2 linked regions of the Arcticibacter tournemirensis genome follow. The protein of the gene in region 1 binds, or shares a complex with, the protein of each later gene. Links are inferred from orthologs where the notes say so. Each region holds a gene or a part of one and is shown in the gene's direction. Other genes may lie near its edges.

Region 1 (8,341 bases):
TCCGCAAACCGCCACTCTTCTTACCTTTTTACCCCGTAAAGCGGTATGGCGTACCACTTTCGCACTTAATCTTTCTTTAAGTAGTTGCAGAAAGGAAAGCTCATCCATCTCCTCCGACAGGTACCCAACCATTCCTGACCCGGTTTCAAAAGAATTAGTTAAAGGATAAAGGTCGTAAGCTACTTCTTCGTAGGGGTGCGCCTGTAAAAGGGCAACGATCAGCTGCCGTTCGATTACTGCCGGATAGATGGTTTCAATCCTCACTTCAGCTTCCCGGTGCTGTACGCCTTTTTCACCAACAAACGGATTTGTATTTTCAGTGCCTTTAAACGTGCCGAATCCTTCAGTGTTATAACTGCATTCAGAATAGTTGCCTATCGAACCAGCACCGGCTTCAAAAAGAGCGTTCCTCACTATGTCAGCGTGCGCGGAAGGGCAAAAAGTAACCAGCTTTTTTAACAGTCCTCCCTTCGGCGAAAGTATCGTAAAATCTTTGACGCCAAGCTTTTCACAGATTCTCGCGTTCACGCCGTTAAGAACGTTATCGAAGTTTGTATGAATAGCATATAACGCGATATCGTGTTTTATAGCTTTCATCACCACCCGCTCCACATAAGTCCGCTTATTGAACTTCTTCAAGCCCTTAAAAACAATCGGATGATGAGAAATAACCAGGTTACATCCTAAGCGTATAGCTTCGTCTAAAACAGGCTCCAGGCAGTCAAGCGAAATCAGGGCGCCGGTAACTTCCATATCCGGACTTCCTGTTATCAGACCCGAGTTATCATAGTCCTCCTGATAGGATAGGGGGGCTATCGTTTCTAAAAAAGAGCAGATTTGTTGTAACTTCATGCCTCTTCTTCTCCTAAGCTATCCCGTTTAAGAATTGTTTTATACCAGTTTACTTTCATCCAGTACTGCACAAAGAAAATCAATTGCAGCAAGCCTATCACCCCCAATGCCCAGAACCATTCTTTCGGAACTTCGATTACATAGGGCACAAGAGCCAGGCATGAAACAACCGAATAACCTATGCCCGAAAATAATCCCGGCTTATCCGTCACCTCATAATCACGGCTTAAGAGTTCATCCTTTATTGAGGTTGCGAGGCCCAATACCACAAAAAAATTCCAGATAATATTGAATCCCGGAACAAATAACAGCCAAACGGTCACAGGTTTGATCTTCCGGTTCTCCGGTTTAATCAGGATCAGGGTGTTGTAGAGCGTTAAGCAAAATAACGCTGTAAATACTAGTCCAATTATAGCCAGAAGGCCTAAACTTCCGGATGCAGCAAAATCTTGAGGCATATCCTACAAAAATAGATATTAATTGCATCTGGAAGTTATCATCCTGAATATTTGTACGATAAAGACAGCATTATCTGAAAAGCCGGATAACAAGATTTATAATCAGGCTGATAATAATCATTGTTGTAAAAGGGAAATAAAATCTGAAGTTTTCCCTTTCAATCCTGAGATCGCCCGGAAGATTCCCTAGCCAGTGAAGTTTATCATGAAAGAAATAGACTGCCACACCCGCGAGTAAAATAAAAGCGCCGGCAACGATCATCCATTTTCCTGCTTCACTGCCCATAATAAATTACATCATCTTCACCATCTGAGCGCATTCAATTGCTGCATCCTGATTAAACTCCTGGGCAAGACTTCTGTGATTTATAGCGTCAACAATAGTACCAATAAAACATAAGCCGCCCGTAAGAAAATACAGTATTCCCATACCGATCTGCCTGGTGATGAACCTTTGTATACCCGCCACTCCAAGAAATCCAATAAGGGTAAAAACTAAAATATCATTCGGACTGCGACGTTTGCCCGAATAAAACATGATAAATCTTTGCGCCTGCTCAGGCGTCATACCGTTCATAATCTGTTGCAGAAAGCTGAACTCCTCAGGGGTTACACCTTTAAGGTTGTAGAGTAAATTTTGATAGTCCATTATGTTGGTTTATGCCCGAAATATACCAAACATTTTTTAGACAATTGCCAAATCCTGTGCAATAAAAATAGAGTGGCCGGAACCCCAAACCAATGATACTCAAAAGAAAGCCCAAAGTTTCCATGAAGGATACAGGCTATAGAACGTCCCAAGCCACAACCTGGACACCAGCTAAAACCAAGGTTGGCTAACGGACATAATGTATAATGATGGCTGGCGGGGTTTACAAAAGCAAGTGCAATTAGAGCAAAAACCCATACAGATAACTCAAATAAATAATTTACTGGCTTCAACTACAGGTTCCTTTGTTTATTCATCAAAAGTAACGAAATCGCCAAAGTAAATAAAACACCTACGACACCTGCACCTCCTATACGTCCCATAACATCCATCTTTAGCGACTGAGCCACATATTGAATATAAACAGTAGCAAAGAATGCCGCAATAATTCCACCTACCACCATAATCTTAAATCCTTCGAAAATACCTTCAAAAAATTCCATCCTGCCGCCGTTATAATTATCCCTGAAGCTCTTTATTCCGAAATACAGTCCCACAAAAGGTATAATAATGGACAAATATTCCAGCCACGAAAATCCATCAGAGTTTGGATAGGCATTTTCATATGCACCGGCAAGATGCAGAATCAGTATCCATATACCGCTTAAAATTCCGATAACAGCCCCGTATTTAATAGCATTTTTCATATTTAAAAGGTCTAAATGTAATGTGCTTTTAACATCTGTAACGGGCTATTTGTTCCTTAACCGGTGAAATTTTCTTATATTTAAGTTAAATGACCGTTATCGCCGGCAGCAACATTCAAGGGTCCATGATAAACGTATAAAATCAGGAAACAAAAACAGAAGCCGCGCATTTCTATAATACATGCCGTTTTACCAGCGTTAAAATTAAGCTGCGGCACATGGATAATTGCTGACGGCAAAAAATTTATATTTGCGGCTGATTTTAGAAAGTGAACGTACGGGAAATATTAGATCTGTATAAAAAAGATTCCAGGATTGAAAAACTAGCGGCAGTTTTAAATTCGGGAAAGAATCCGCGGATTCATTTAAAAGGGCTCATCGGATCCAGCGATGCTATGGTTGCTACTGCCTTTTACTTTTTGCAGCACCGGAACATGGTATTTATAATGCCCGACCGCGAAGAAGCAGCTTATTTTCAAAGCGACCTTGAAAACCTTTTTGAAAAAGAAATATTACTCTTCCCTTCCTCATACCGCAAACCATTCGATTTTACGCAACCGGATAGTGTGAATGTTCTGCAGAGGGCAGAGGTGTTAAATGAGCTCATCCACGCCACAGAATTCGGAAAGCTGATCGTAACTTACCCCGAGGCGCTGGCAGAAAGAGTAATTAACCGGGTCTCTCTTGAGAAAAACACGCTCGAAATTGCCACGGGCAATAAGCTGAGCATCGATTTTATAAATGAATTCTTAATAGAGTACGATTTTGACAGGGTTGATTTCGTTTACGAGCCAGGTCAGTTTTCTATCAGGGGAGGCATTGTCGATATTTTCTCTTTTTCGCACGACCTTCCGTACCGGGTTGAATTCTTTGGCGATTTTATTGAAAGTATCCGTACTTTTCAAATCGAAGATCAGCTTTCACAGGAACAGGTAAAAAGTATCACCATTGTTCCTAATGTACAATCGAAATTTCTTACCGATCATAATATCTCTTTGCTGGAGTATATAGATGCCGATACCTCCATCTGGTTTAAAGATGTACAGTTCACCCTCGATATCCTCAGCACAGGTTACAAAAAAGCGGTAGAGTTATGGAAAGCGTTATCGGCAGCAGATAAAAACAAAAACCCTGATTGGATAGATCCTAAATTCAACTTCACCGATGAGAAGCTGCTGGCAGATCAACTTAAAGACTTCCCGGTAACCGAATTTGGCAAGCAGTTTTTCTATCAGCCTACCGAGGTTATTGAATTTGAAACCAAGCCGCAGCCCTCTTTTAATAAAGATTTCAATCTCCTGATTCATAACATCCATCAGAATGAATCAGAGAAAATAAGCAATTTTATCTTTACCGATTCGGCCAAACAGGTAGAACGCTTATATACTATTTTCGCCGATATCGATAAAACGGTAAAGTTTACCCCGGTTAATATCTCCCTTCGGGAGGGATTTCTAGACTATAGCTTAAAGATCGCCTGTTATACCGATCACCAGATTTTCGATCGCTATTACAAATACAAACTCAAAAAAGGATATGCCCGCTCGCAAGCTATTACCCTGAAAGAACTCAGAGAGCTAAAGCCGGGCGACTATATCACCCATATTGATCATGGTATCGGTAAATACGCCGGACTTGAAAAAGTGGAGGTGAATGGCAAAACCCAGGAAATGATCCGCCTGATCTACGCCGACAATGACCTTCTTTATGTGAATATTAACTCCTTAAACCGCATTTCTAAATATTCAGGTAAAGAAGGAATGGTTCCCAGGATGAATAAGTTAGGGACAGACACCTGGGAGAAGCTCAAAAAAACGACAAAAAAAAAAGTAAAGGACATCGCCCGGGACCTGATTAAGATTTACGCCTTGCGTAAAGCACAGAACGGAACCGCGTTCCTTCCTGATACTTATCTCCAGACTGAGCTTGAAGCATCTTTCATTTATGAAGACACGCCCGACCAGGAAAAGGCCACGGCCGACGTAAAGAAAGATATGGAATCGCCCCATCCTATGGACCGTCTGGTATGCGGCGACGTGGGCTTTGGAAAGACTGAAATTGCCGTGAGGGCCGCTTTTAAGGCTGTAGCCGACAGCAAACAGGTAGCAGTGCTTGTTCCTACTACTATTCTTGCCCTGCAGCATTATAAAACCTTTAAATCGCGTTTGAAGGATTTTCCCTGTAACATAGATTATGTAAATCGTTTTAAGTCTAGCAAGCAAATTAAGGATACACTAAACAGCCTACAGGAAGGAAAGGTCGATATTATCATAGGTACCCACCGCCTCGTAAGTAAAGACGTAAAGTTCAAAGACCTCGGCCTTCTTATAATCGATGAGGAACAGAAATTCGGAGTCGGTGTAAAAGAAAAACTCAAGCAGCTGCGAGCCAATGTAGATTCGCTGACTTTGACGGCCACACCTATACCACGCACATTGCATTTTTCGCTGATGGGAGCGAGGGACCTCTCTATTATAGCCACCCCTCCGCCAAACAGACAGCCGGTAGTTACAGAATTGCATGTCTTTAACGAAAAACTCATCAAGGAAGCTGTCGAATTTGAAGTCGACCGGGGAGGGCAGGTATTTTTTATTCACAACCGGGTACAGGATCTTCCTCAGCTAGGGGGATTAATTAAAAAACTGGTACCAAAAGCGCACATAGGTATAGCGCACGGACAGTTGGAAGGAGAGCAGCTGGAGGATGTTATGCTGAAATTTATAAACGGCGAGTACGATGTGCTGGTGGCCACCACAATTATTGAAGCCGGTCTGGATATTCCAAATGCCAACACTATCCTCATTAACCATGCCCACATGTTTGGACTAAGCGATCTTCACCAGATGCGTGGCAGGGTTGGCCGTTCCAATAAAAAAGCGTTCTGCTACCTGTTAAGTCCTCCGCTTTCAACCTTAACACCCGAAGCAAGAAAACGCCTCAGTGCAGTCGAAGAATTCTCCGACCTTGGAAGCGGTTTCAATATTGCTATGCGTGATTTGGACATTAGAGGCAGCGGAAACCTCCTCGGTGCAGAACAGAGTGGATTTATTGCCGAGATTGGGTTCGAAATGTATCATAAAATCCTCGACGAAGCCATCCAGGAGCTGAAGGACGACGAGTTTAAGGACCTTTTCAAGGACGAAAAGCCCCGTCCTGTTATTTCTTTCACTCAAATAGATACCGATCTGGAAGTGTTGATACCAGATAGTTATGTAACCAACATTACAGAACGATATAACCTCTACACAGAGATTTCCAAGCTCGAAAACGAAGAACAACTTGAAGCGTTTACCCAGAACTTAGCCGACCGTTTCGGTCCCGTACCAAAGCAGGTGAGGGAGTTATTAAATACTTTAAAGCTGCAATGGCTCGGTAAGGAAATCGGTTTTGAGAAAGTGTCTTTCAAAAAGCATACTCTGAAAGGTTATTTCGTGTCCGACCAGCAGTCGCCCTACTTCGAAAGCAACCAGTTCGGCAACGTTCTTCAGTTCGTAAAAGCAAATGAACGCCGCTGTAACCTCAAAGAAGTAAAGAAAACCTTAAGAATTGCCGTAGAGAACGTCAAAGACCTGAACGACGCAATAGAAGTGCTGGAACAGATGTACTATGGGGCTTAGACGTCGCGTAGTATCAAGATATTAGTATCAGGTATCAAGACGAGCGTTTATCCTGATACTAGCATCTTGATACTAAGATCTTGATACTCGATACTACTATCTTGATACTAATAATCATTCCAGCTGAAAAGTCACCGGCAGAATGCAGTAAGTTCTAACCGCACTTCCTTTGATCATTCCGGGCTTCCACTTTGGAGAACTTCTTAAAACCCGGATAGCTTCTTCATCACATCCGCTGCCGATACCCTGCTTCACCTTAATATCATTTATAGATCCGTCTTTCTCAACAATAAATGAGAGGTAAACCTTCCCTTGGATATTATTCTGGCGGGCTGCAGCCGGGTACTTAATATTATTGGAAATATATTTATTCAATTCGCGCTGGCCTCCGTTAAACTCGGGAGCGGATTCAACAAGATTCATATCGTATACCTTCGAATCGGCATCCTGAGACACAACAGCTGGAGAAGCCTCTATCAGTTCTGTATTCAATAAAGCCGAATCAGGTGCTACTTTATTAGCCACCTCATTACGAACCTCTATATCTCGCAAAGATTCTATTTTTCCTTCCTCATCAATGATCATTTCATATTTAATATCTGCCGAGTACTGTTCCCTGACAGAGGGTTTGAAATAGGATTCTTTCGTCCAGTAGCTCGCGATAATTTTCGAATCTTTTCTTTCAAAATCCAGGGAAGATACAACCCAGTTGCGACTGAAATTATGCATATCAGCCAGTCGTTTCCAGTATATATCTTTTAAACGCTGGTAATTAAGATTGTGATAATTGTAGAAAGTGACCGTAATTTTCGCAAAATAGCTTGGTGGATCAAAATACCCCTTACGCTGATCATAGTAGAAGGCTTCAATAAACTTAACCAGAGAGGCCCTGACCTCCTCGTCACTCATCGACTCGCTCTTGTTAAGAATAGATGAGTTTCCCTCGTCTAAAACCTTTTCGGGCACTTCATCCTTTCTGAATATTTTCCAGGGGTCGTCTACAAAGAGAGTCAGATATCCCATTATCAGGATCAACAATCCCAATCCAATGCCCATATATAACAGTGAACGGTCCTTGTATACCGGTACTTCTTCTTCAGGTTTTTCAGTTTCTTCCATTTCCTATGCGTTAGACAGAAAAAATCAAATATAAATAAACATACACCAGGGGAGCTGACAAAAGCAATCCATCGAAACGGTCAAGTAATCCCCCGTGACCAGGTAATAACGATCCTGAATCCTTAACATTCATACTTCGCTTCAGCATGGATTCAAAAAGGTCGCCAAAAGTCCCTCCCACCACAATCAGAAAAGAGATAACAGCCCAGTTCAGAGACGATAGTTCTGTAAACTGCGTGCTCAATATAAAAGCAACCGCCAGACTGGTGATCATCCCACCGAAAAACCCTTCCCAGGTTTTCTTCGGTGAGTGGCGTTCAAAAAGCTTATTCTTCCCTAACTTTATGCCAAAAAGGTAGGCGCCGGTATCGCTGGCCCATAAAAGAAGCAGAAAGCCCAGCGAATAATGAAAGCTGTACTCTCCGTTGCTAAAAGCTGCTGCAGTATAAAAACTAAAGGGTACTATCACCATCAGGACCCCAAAAAAAGTATACGCTATAGAATGAAAAGGTTTCTTCTCCTTACGAAATAGTTCGCTGATACAGATCAGCACGGAAACCGGCACTGATATCAATATCCAATGAATATTATATCCGTAAATGAAATGAAGTATAACAGGTACAAAAATACTTAGGCCAAGCAGAATACCACCCGCACGTACAGGCCTTGTCTCTTCTGTTTTTACAAGCTGATAAAATTCATTCAGACTTAAAAGACTTAGTACTAAAAAGAAAATGGAAAAAGTAATCTCGCCCAGCAACACGGCCGAAAGCATAACTAATACAAAGAAAAAACCAGTAATGGCTCTTGTTTTCATAACTCCGAACTAATAATAATCTCGATCGCCCTGTTAAAATTACTCTGATGGACGTAGACCTCAACTTCACCTATACGATAGGGGAATCCCTGCTTATCGAGTACCACCGCATCCACTTCATG
Region 2 (7,756 bases), on another replicon or contig:
TTCTTTTCTGTCGCCTCTATACGGGCGTTTTTCGAATGGGCGATCACCGGTAGGCCTTCCACCTTCTTTTCTGTCGCTGTTATATGGGCGCTTTTCGAATGGGCGGTCACCGGTAGGTCTTCCACCTTCTCTCCTGTCGCTATTATATGGGCGCTTTTCAAACGAACGGTCTCCTGTCGGTCTTCCACCTTCTTTCCTGTCGCTGTTATATGGGCGTTTATCAAAAGTGCGATCTCCGTTTGAACGGCCCCCCTCACTTTTGTCGCTATTGTAAGGACGTTTATCAAAAGAACGCTCTTTTGAAGCCCCTCTTTCAAAGCTTCGTCCGCCTTCAGGTTTTTCCCTTCGACCTTCGGAAAAGGGACGTGTTCCTGAACTCCGCTCTCTGAAAGGCCTTGAGTCTTTGTCTTTATCTCTGAATGCCGGTTTTGTGTCTCGGGATGAATCTCCGCTGTAAGGCTTTCTGTCACCGTCAAACATTTTCTTTGATCCGCTGTTACTTCTCTTCGGCCGTTCATTTTTTGAATTGCCTTCGAAGCGATTGTTCTTTAAGGACTTGTCCTCGCGACTGTTCCTGTTGTTTTTATCTGGCATGATAATGCTAATAACCTTTTTGAAATGGGGTGCAAAGATAGTGATTTTAACATTAAAACGCTGAATCTGTTTATTTTATTTTCAAAGGTAATGGGAAAATGCCGTAGGACTACAGACCTGAAATTATGATAAAGACAGGTAAATATTAAGTCCTGAAGTACCCCGGGAAACGGGAGAAATAAGCTGCTGATATTGCTGGTTTTAGAGGGAGCTAAAACCTTGGAGATGAGTGGTTAAAATGTAAGTGCTTGTAAATTAAGAATATATTGTTTATCTTTGAAATCTTTTTTTGTTTAACTTAAGAACGGAACGCATGATTAAGAAACATTTGATCGCGTGTTCTGTGATCCTTGCACTAATAATATCGTCGAAGATTTTTATTAGCAGGAACGCAGCGACACACAACAATTCGTTTCCACAAACAGTGGATTTCCCTTCTCCCCAGGAAAAGAAAGTCTCATCTTCAAAACCTGAATTCAGGTTTGCCGACGAAAAGGTGCCTCTTCACAATAAGAAGGTGTCTCTGAAGATGAGCAGGTATTTAAAGGCTAATAGCTTTAAACATATTCAGACAGACAGGTTACATCATACTGCTGCACGCTGGTTTCCTGTTATTGAACCCATCCTGAAAAGGCATGGCATTCCTGAAGATTTTAAGTACGTTCCCTTGGTAGAAAGCGGACTACTGGGAGGTACATCACCCAAGGGGGCTTCGGGGTACTGGCAATTCATGCCACAAACAGCGAGGACCTATGGCCTCAGGGTGAATAAATCTATCGACGAGCGGCAGGATTTAAAAAAATCTACCGTCGCTGCTTGCCGGTATTTACGGTCTTTGTATAAAGAATTTAACAATTGGACATTAGTCGCTGCTGCCTATAACATTGGGGAGAATAGTTTAAGACAGCAAATGACGGCCCAGGGACACCGTAATTATTTTAAAATGAGGCTCAACAGGGAAACAGCTTCCTACGTTTACAAGCTTGTTTCAATGAAAGAGATCATCGAAAATCCGTTGAAATACGGTTACGCAGCCAGGAATAAGAACCTTCTGGCTCAAAAGGTGCAGGATAAGCCTGAACCTCTGAAGCATTTTCTTAGTCGGGGTGTTGAGCGCGACGCTTTAAAAGCGATGTCGCTGGAGCAGCCGGAAGTTATGTAACAAGAACGAATGACCTTACCGGAACCGGCAGCTATGCCGGTTCCGGTCTTTACGTCATAATTTAGAATTCTTGATTTCATGTGCTTGATTCTTGCTACTATTACCCGATCTTTACAAGATATTTTTGACAGGTAAATTAATGGATAAAAGTACGCCCGACCTTGGAGAACAGAGTGAAGTGGAAGTTTTTGGAGCCAGGGTCCATAATTTAAAAAATATTGATGTTTCTTTTCCTCGTAATAAGCTGGTTGTAATTACGGGACTTAGCGGAAGCGGTAAATCGTCGCTTGCATTTGATACTATATATGCAGAAGGCCAGCGTCGTTACATGGAGACTTTTAGCGCCTATTCAAGACAGTTCCTGGGTGGCATGGAACGTCCGGATGTGGACAAGATCTCCGGGTTAAGCCCGGTAATCGCTATTGAACAGAAAACGACATCAAAAAATCCCAGATCTACGGTAGGTACCATTACTGAGATATACGACTTTATGCGTCTGCTATACGCACGTGCCGGAGAAGCCTACTCTTACGTGACGGGCCAGAAGATGGAGCGCATGTCTGAAGATCAGATGTTGCGTAATATCCTTCAACAGTTTGATGGAAAGCCCATTAATGTTCTGGCGCCTGTAGTCAAGGGAAGGAAGGGGCATTACCGGGAGCTTTTCGAGCAGATACGAAAACAGGGCTATCTTAAAGTACGCGTAGATGGCGAGATTGTTGATCTTGTGGCGAAGATGCAGCTTGACAGGTACAAGATCCATGACATCGAAATGGTGATAGACCGTATTGTGGTAACGGATAAGGATACCAAAAGACTATATAACTCTATACAAACCGCATTAAAAACCTCCAAAGGAATCATTAAAATTTCGGACCAGGAGAATAATGAGTTCTTCTTCAGCAGGTATTTAATGGATCCTGTTTCTGGGATATCGTATGACGAACCTCAGCCCAATACATTTTCGTTCAACTCGCCATATGGTGCTTGTGAACGTTGTGATGGTTTGGGATATATTTTTGAGATAGAGGAAGCATCTGTCATCCCAAATCCTAAACTAAGCATTATACAGGGCGGCCTGGCGCCACTGGGAGAATACAGAGAAACCTGGATGTTTCAGGTGCTGAAAGCCCTTGCAAAGAAATTTAATTTTTCCTTGTCTGCTCCTATTGAGAAGATTCCGAGGGAAATACTGGATATCATTCTTAACGGATCTGATGATATTATTACGGTTCCGGTGGAGTATAATAAATGGAACGTTCAGAATTATCAGATCACTTTCGACGGCATTATTAAAATGCTGGAGGAGCAGACAGAGCGGCGTGGAGATAGCGGCATGGAGGATCTTGAGAGCTTCAGGGTACTCAAAACTTGTCCTGTTTGCCATGGTGCCCGGCTAAAAAAGGAGTCGCTTCACTTTAAATTGGGGGATAAGAATATTTTCGAGCTTGCCTCCATGGATATAAATAGTCTCTCTGACTGGTTCGAAAACGTTGAAAGTCGCCTTGATGAAAGGCAAAATATAATAGCTAAAGAGATCTTAAAAGAGATCAGGGCACGTATTGGCTTCCTGTTGGATGTTGGCCTGAATTATTTAACGCTTGACCGGACGGCAAAGACCTTGTCGGGCGGTGAAGCGCAGCGAATCCGTCTTGCAACTCAGATTGGGTCGCAACTGGTTAACGTACTTTACATCCTGGATGAGCCGAGCATTGGTTTACATCAGCGCGACAATGCACGACTTATATCTGCCTTAAAAAACCTTCGGGATATTGGCAACTCTGTGCTTGTAGTGGAGCATGATAAGGATATGATCCTTGAAGCCGATCACGTGATCGACATGGGCCCCGCAGCAGGTGTTCATGGAGGGGAGGTGGTAGCAGAGGGAAAGCCTGAGGAAATCAAAAAGGCCAGCACTCTTACAACGGCCTATCTCAATGGTAAAAAGGAGATTGCTGTTCCTGCTGAACGAAGGAAGGGCAACGGGCATTCTTTGATACTGAAGCATGCCACCGGAAATAATCTGAGAAATGTGACCGCGGAATTTCCGCTGGGCAGATTTATTTGCATCACCGGTGTCTCGGGCAGTGGTAAGTCAAGCCTGATTGCCGAAACACTGTATCCTATTCTTAATCACCATTTCTTCAGGGCAAAGAAACATCCACTGCCTTATAAGAAGATCGAAGGCCTCGAGCATATAGATAAGGTAATTGAGATAGATCAGGCCCCTATAGGCCGTACTCCCAGATCGAATCCTTCCACTTACACAGGAGTGTTTTCTGATATAAGAAATCTTTTTGTGCAGCTGCCGGAGGCTAAGATCAGGGGCTATAAACCAGGCCGTTTTTCATTTAATGTAAAAGGAGGAAGGTGCGAAACATGCCAGGGCGCGGGAATGAAAGTAATTGAAATGAACTTTCTGCCCGACGTACAAGTGCCTTGTGAAGAATGTCAGGGAAGGCGTTATAACCGGGAAACACTCGAAGTGAGATATCGTGGAAAATCGATCAGCGACGTTTTAGACATGAGCATAGAGGAGGCTGTTAGTTTCTTCGAACCGATTCCATCTATTTACCGGAAAATTAATACCTTGTATGAGGTAGGCCTGGGCTACATCAAGCTCGGTCAGTCGTCAACCACTCTATCAGGAGGAGAGGCACAACGTGTAAAACTTGCTACTGAGTTATCCAAGAAGGATACAGGAAAAACATTTTATATCCTCGATGAGCCTACGACAGGACTTCATTTTGAAGATATCAACGTATTGCTTGGAGTGCTCAATCGTCTCGTTGACCACGGTAACACCGTGCTGGTGATAGAACACAATATTGATGTGGTAAAAGTAGCCGACTGGGTAATAGACCTGGGGCCCGAGGGTGGTGCCGGTGGTGGCCAGATACTTTTCTCGGGTACTCCTGAGAATTTACTCAAAGAGGAAAAGAGCCATACTGCCAGGTTTTTGAAACTTGAAATGGAACGTTAAAGATGTTGGCTGTCGTTTCAGCCTTTTATATATAATGAAATCTAAACTCCTGTTGTCGGTGTTATTTCTGCTGTTGGCTCAAAAAGCTCTACCGCAGAAGCTCCTTATTAACGAAATCGGCTTTAAACTGACAGAACAGGAGAGAGAGAATATTCAGCTTCTGTCAGAATACGAGTCGCAGATCTACAACGGCCTGTTTGATACCCGGAGAAACGACAGTCTGCTGATCACCATTAACCTGTATAAGAACTTTGGGGATTACAAAAAAGCCAGTCTTGCAGCCGCATCAGACGTGGTCTCCAAAACCGGCTTTTATTCTCCACGTTTAAAACAGATTTTTGTCTACCGTACTAACGACTTTATAAGAACTCTCGTCCACGAGATGAGCCATAGTTTTATGCATCATAATATAGGAGGCATACCCCGTTGGTTTAACGAAGGGCTGGCGGTATTTTTTGAGTCGATGGCCGTGGCATACGGACAGGTGTCTGTGGCTGTTCAGACAGCGAGGATTTCAGCTGTTAAACGCGAGATCCAGGGCGGAGATGTGAACCTAACTGAATTCCTTCAACTTGACGACGAGGCCTGGATGAATAGTAAATCAAAGCTGGATTATATGTATAATGTATCATATAGTATTGTTTATTTTATGGCTAAGTCTACTCCTGCGTTCACTAAGAAATTGCTTCTGAAATTAAAGGAGGGCAAGAGTTCCATTGATGCGATCGAATCCCTTTCCGACGGGGGATTTGATTTATTTGAGAGGAGATACCAGCATTTCTACAGATAATAGAAAGGCCTATGTTAAAGCTATTGACATCATCGCAAATAAGGGAGGCAGATGCTTACACCATTGCTAACAAACCAATTCAGTCTTTGGACTTGATGGAAAATGCTTCCCGTGCGTTCGTTGAATTGTTTATGGAAGATTTCTCAGACCGGACGCTGTCCATTTCGGTCTATTGTGGCACCGGCAACAACGGAGGCGACGGTCTGGCGATCGCGCGGATACTCCATAAGGAAGGATACGAACGAATTAAAGTAATCATAGCCCGTTTTTCGGAAAAGAGCAGCCTTGATTTTAATATTAATCTCGATCGACTTAAATCTCTTGACCTGGAAGTTAAAGAGATTTACAGGGCTGCGGATGCCGGTCCGGAGAATGCGGATATTATCATTGATGCTTTGTTAGGTTCGGGACTTAATAAGCCGCTTGATGGGGAATGGAAAGATTTGGTACTGTGGCTGAATACATTAGATGGAGCTAAGGTAGCTGTGGACATCCCAAGCGGATTTAAAGCGGAAGGAGCTGTGGGAAGGACTGACGCGGTATTTCGGGCCGACCTGGCCATAACTTTTCAACGGGCCAGGCTTAACTTTCTTCTGCCCGATTCATCACCATATCTTAAATATTTTGAAGTTGCGGATATCGGTCTTGACGAGGCCTTTATGCAGGACGGGGAGGGACCATATTATCTCCTGTCGGAAGATGATATCCGGGATCGGCTAAGAGCGCGGTTGCCTTTTAGTCACAAAGGCTCCTATGGGCACGCTTTGCTGGTCGCCGGAGCTCCGGAAACAATGGGAGCGGCCCTGCTGTGCTCCAAAGCCTGTTTGTATACCGGCGCCGGCTTAACTTCTGCCTGTATACCGGCCGAAGGACTTAATGCTTTAAATGCGGCTATGCCTGAAGTAATGGCAGTAGTGAGAGAAGGAAACCGGCTTCCGGCAAGCCTGCAGTGGGGTAAGTATCAGTCTGCAGGTATAGGGCCCGGACTGGGAACTGGCGACAAAAGTCTGCACGTATTGAAAGATACCTTAAAAAACTTCGCCAAGCCGATTGTGATTGATGCAGATGGGCTCAACCTTATATCATCTAATTATGAATTAATGCAGCTCGTACCCGAGTTCTCGGTGCTGACACCTCATGTCAAGGAGTTCGACAGGCTTTTTGGTGAACATACAAGCTGGTGGGAACGACTGGAAACGGGAATAGACCGGGCAGTTACCCTTGGCTGTACCATTGTACTGAAAAATCGCTATACCATTATCTTCACCCCTGAAGGACGGTGTTTGTTTAACCCCACCGGTACACCTGCCATGGCAACAGGAGGGATGGGAGATGTGTTGACAGGAATGATCGTTTCGTTTGTTGCGCAAGGGTACACACCCGAGGACGCAGCAATCATGGGGGTATATCTTCACGGTATCGCTGGAGAAAGTGTGCAAGGATACGTGGTCCCTCCATCCCGCCTGATAGAAGCGCTTCCCGAAGTAATTCTCAGGTATTTATAGTCAACGGCGAATTACTGCGCTTACCTTATCTGATCAAACAGATGTTTTTCGGCATGGTAGGAAGAACGTACCAATGGTCCGCTTTCTACATACCTGAAACCCATATCCAGGCCTATCTCTTTATATTTTGCAAACTGATCGGGGTGGATCCAGTCTAACACCGGGTGATGGTTTTTTGTCGGCTGGAGATATTGCCCCAGCGTAAGTATATGCACACCAGCATCAGCAACATCCTGCATGGTTTCAATAACGTCGGCTTCTGTTTCCCCTAAACCAAGCATAATGCCCGACTTGGTTCTCAACCCAAACTCCGAAATGCGCTTCAGGGCCTCAAGGCTTCTTTCGTATTTTGCCTGGATACGCACCTGTCGGGTAAGTCTTTTAACAGTTTCAATATTGTGGGATATCACCTCAGGACTCTCTTCGCACACGCGGTAAAGATTTTCCCAAATACCCCTGAAATCGGGTATCAGGGTTTCCATTGTGGTCTGGGGACTTTCACGTCTGATCGCTTTGATCGTTTCGGCCCATATGATGGAGCCGCCGTCTTTAAGGTCGTCACGGTCAACCGATGTGATAACGGCATGTTTAACGTTCATGAGCTTGATTGAGTTAGCCACTCTGTTCGGCTCGTCAAGATCCACTGCATGAGGCCTCCCCGTAGCTACGGCACAAAAAGAACAGGACCGGGTGCAGATATTCCCCAGGATCATAAAAGTAGC

What was found. The genes of interacting proteins can lie anywhere in the genome.
Region 2: the proteins of mfd (region 1) and uvrA are in contact, whole or in part, in a crystal structure (PDB 4DFC), measured with the Escherichia coli proteins. The link is inferred for Arcticibacter tournemirensis from one-to-one orthologs.

The regions. Positions count from the first base shown.
Region 1 is NZ_VFPL01000001.1:330,434-338,774, forward strand. Bases 2,550-6,483 are described here. They hold mfd (transcription-repair coupling factor), read left to right. Parts: upstream 2,550-2,935; coding sequence 2,936-6,283; downstream 6,284-6,483. Other genes in these bases: BDE36_RS01455 (DUF4199 domain-containing protein), read right to left, coding at 2,550-2,666; BDE36_RS01465 (energy transducer TonB), read right to left, coding at 6,398-6,483. In the rest of the region: BDE36_RS01430 (Nif3-like dinuclear metal center hexameric protein), read right to left, coding at 1-852; BDE36_RS01435 (hypothetical protein), read right to left, coding at 849-1,310; BDE36_RS01440 (DUF2905 domain-containing protein), read right to left, coding at 1,381-1,596; BDE36_RS01445 (TM2 domain-containing protein), read right to left, coding at 1,603-1,959; BDE36_RS24215 (DUF2752 domain-containing protein), read right to left, coding at 1,959-2,252; more of BDE36_RS01455, read right to left, coding at 2,253-2,549; more of BDE36_RS01465, read right to left, coding at 6,484-7,402; BDE36_RS01470 (phosphatidate cytidylyltransferase), read right to left, coding at 7,413-8,219; BDE36_RS01475 (putative signal transducing protein), read right to left, coding at 8,216-8,341. UniProt on the Escherichia coli protein: Couples transcription and DNA repair by recognizing RNA polymerase (RNAP) stalled at DNA lesions. Mediates ATP-dependent release of RNAP and its truncated transcript from the DNA, and recruitment of nucleotide excision repair machinery to the damaged site.
Region 2 is NZ_VFPL01000002.1:112,969-120,724, reverse strand. What follows is about bases 1,591-4,939. They hold uvrA (excinuclease ABC subunit UvrA), read left to right. Parts: upstream 1,591-1,895; coding sequence 1,896-4,739; downstream 4,740-4,939. Other genes in these bases: BDE36_RS22080 (DUF1570 domain-containing protein), read left to right, coding at 4,774-4,939; BDE36_RS22090 (lytic transglycosylase domain-containing protein), read left to right, coding at 1,591-1,756. In the rest of the region: BDE36_RS22095 (pseudouridine synthase), read right to left, coding at 1-594; more of BDE36_RS22090, read left to right, coding at 908-1,590; more of BDE36_RS22080, read left to right, coding at 4,940-5,529; BDE36_RS22075 (NAD(P)H-hydrate dehydratase), read left to right, coding at 5,541-7,034; lipA (lipoyl synthase), read right to left, coding at 7,055-7,756. UniProt on the Escherichia coli protein: The UvrABC repair system catalyzes the recognition and processing of DNA lesions. UvrA is an ATPase and a DNA-binding protein. A damage recognition complex composed of 2 UvrA and 2 UvrB subunits scans DNA for abnormalities.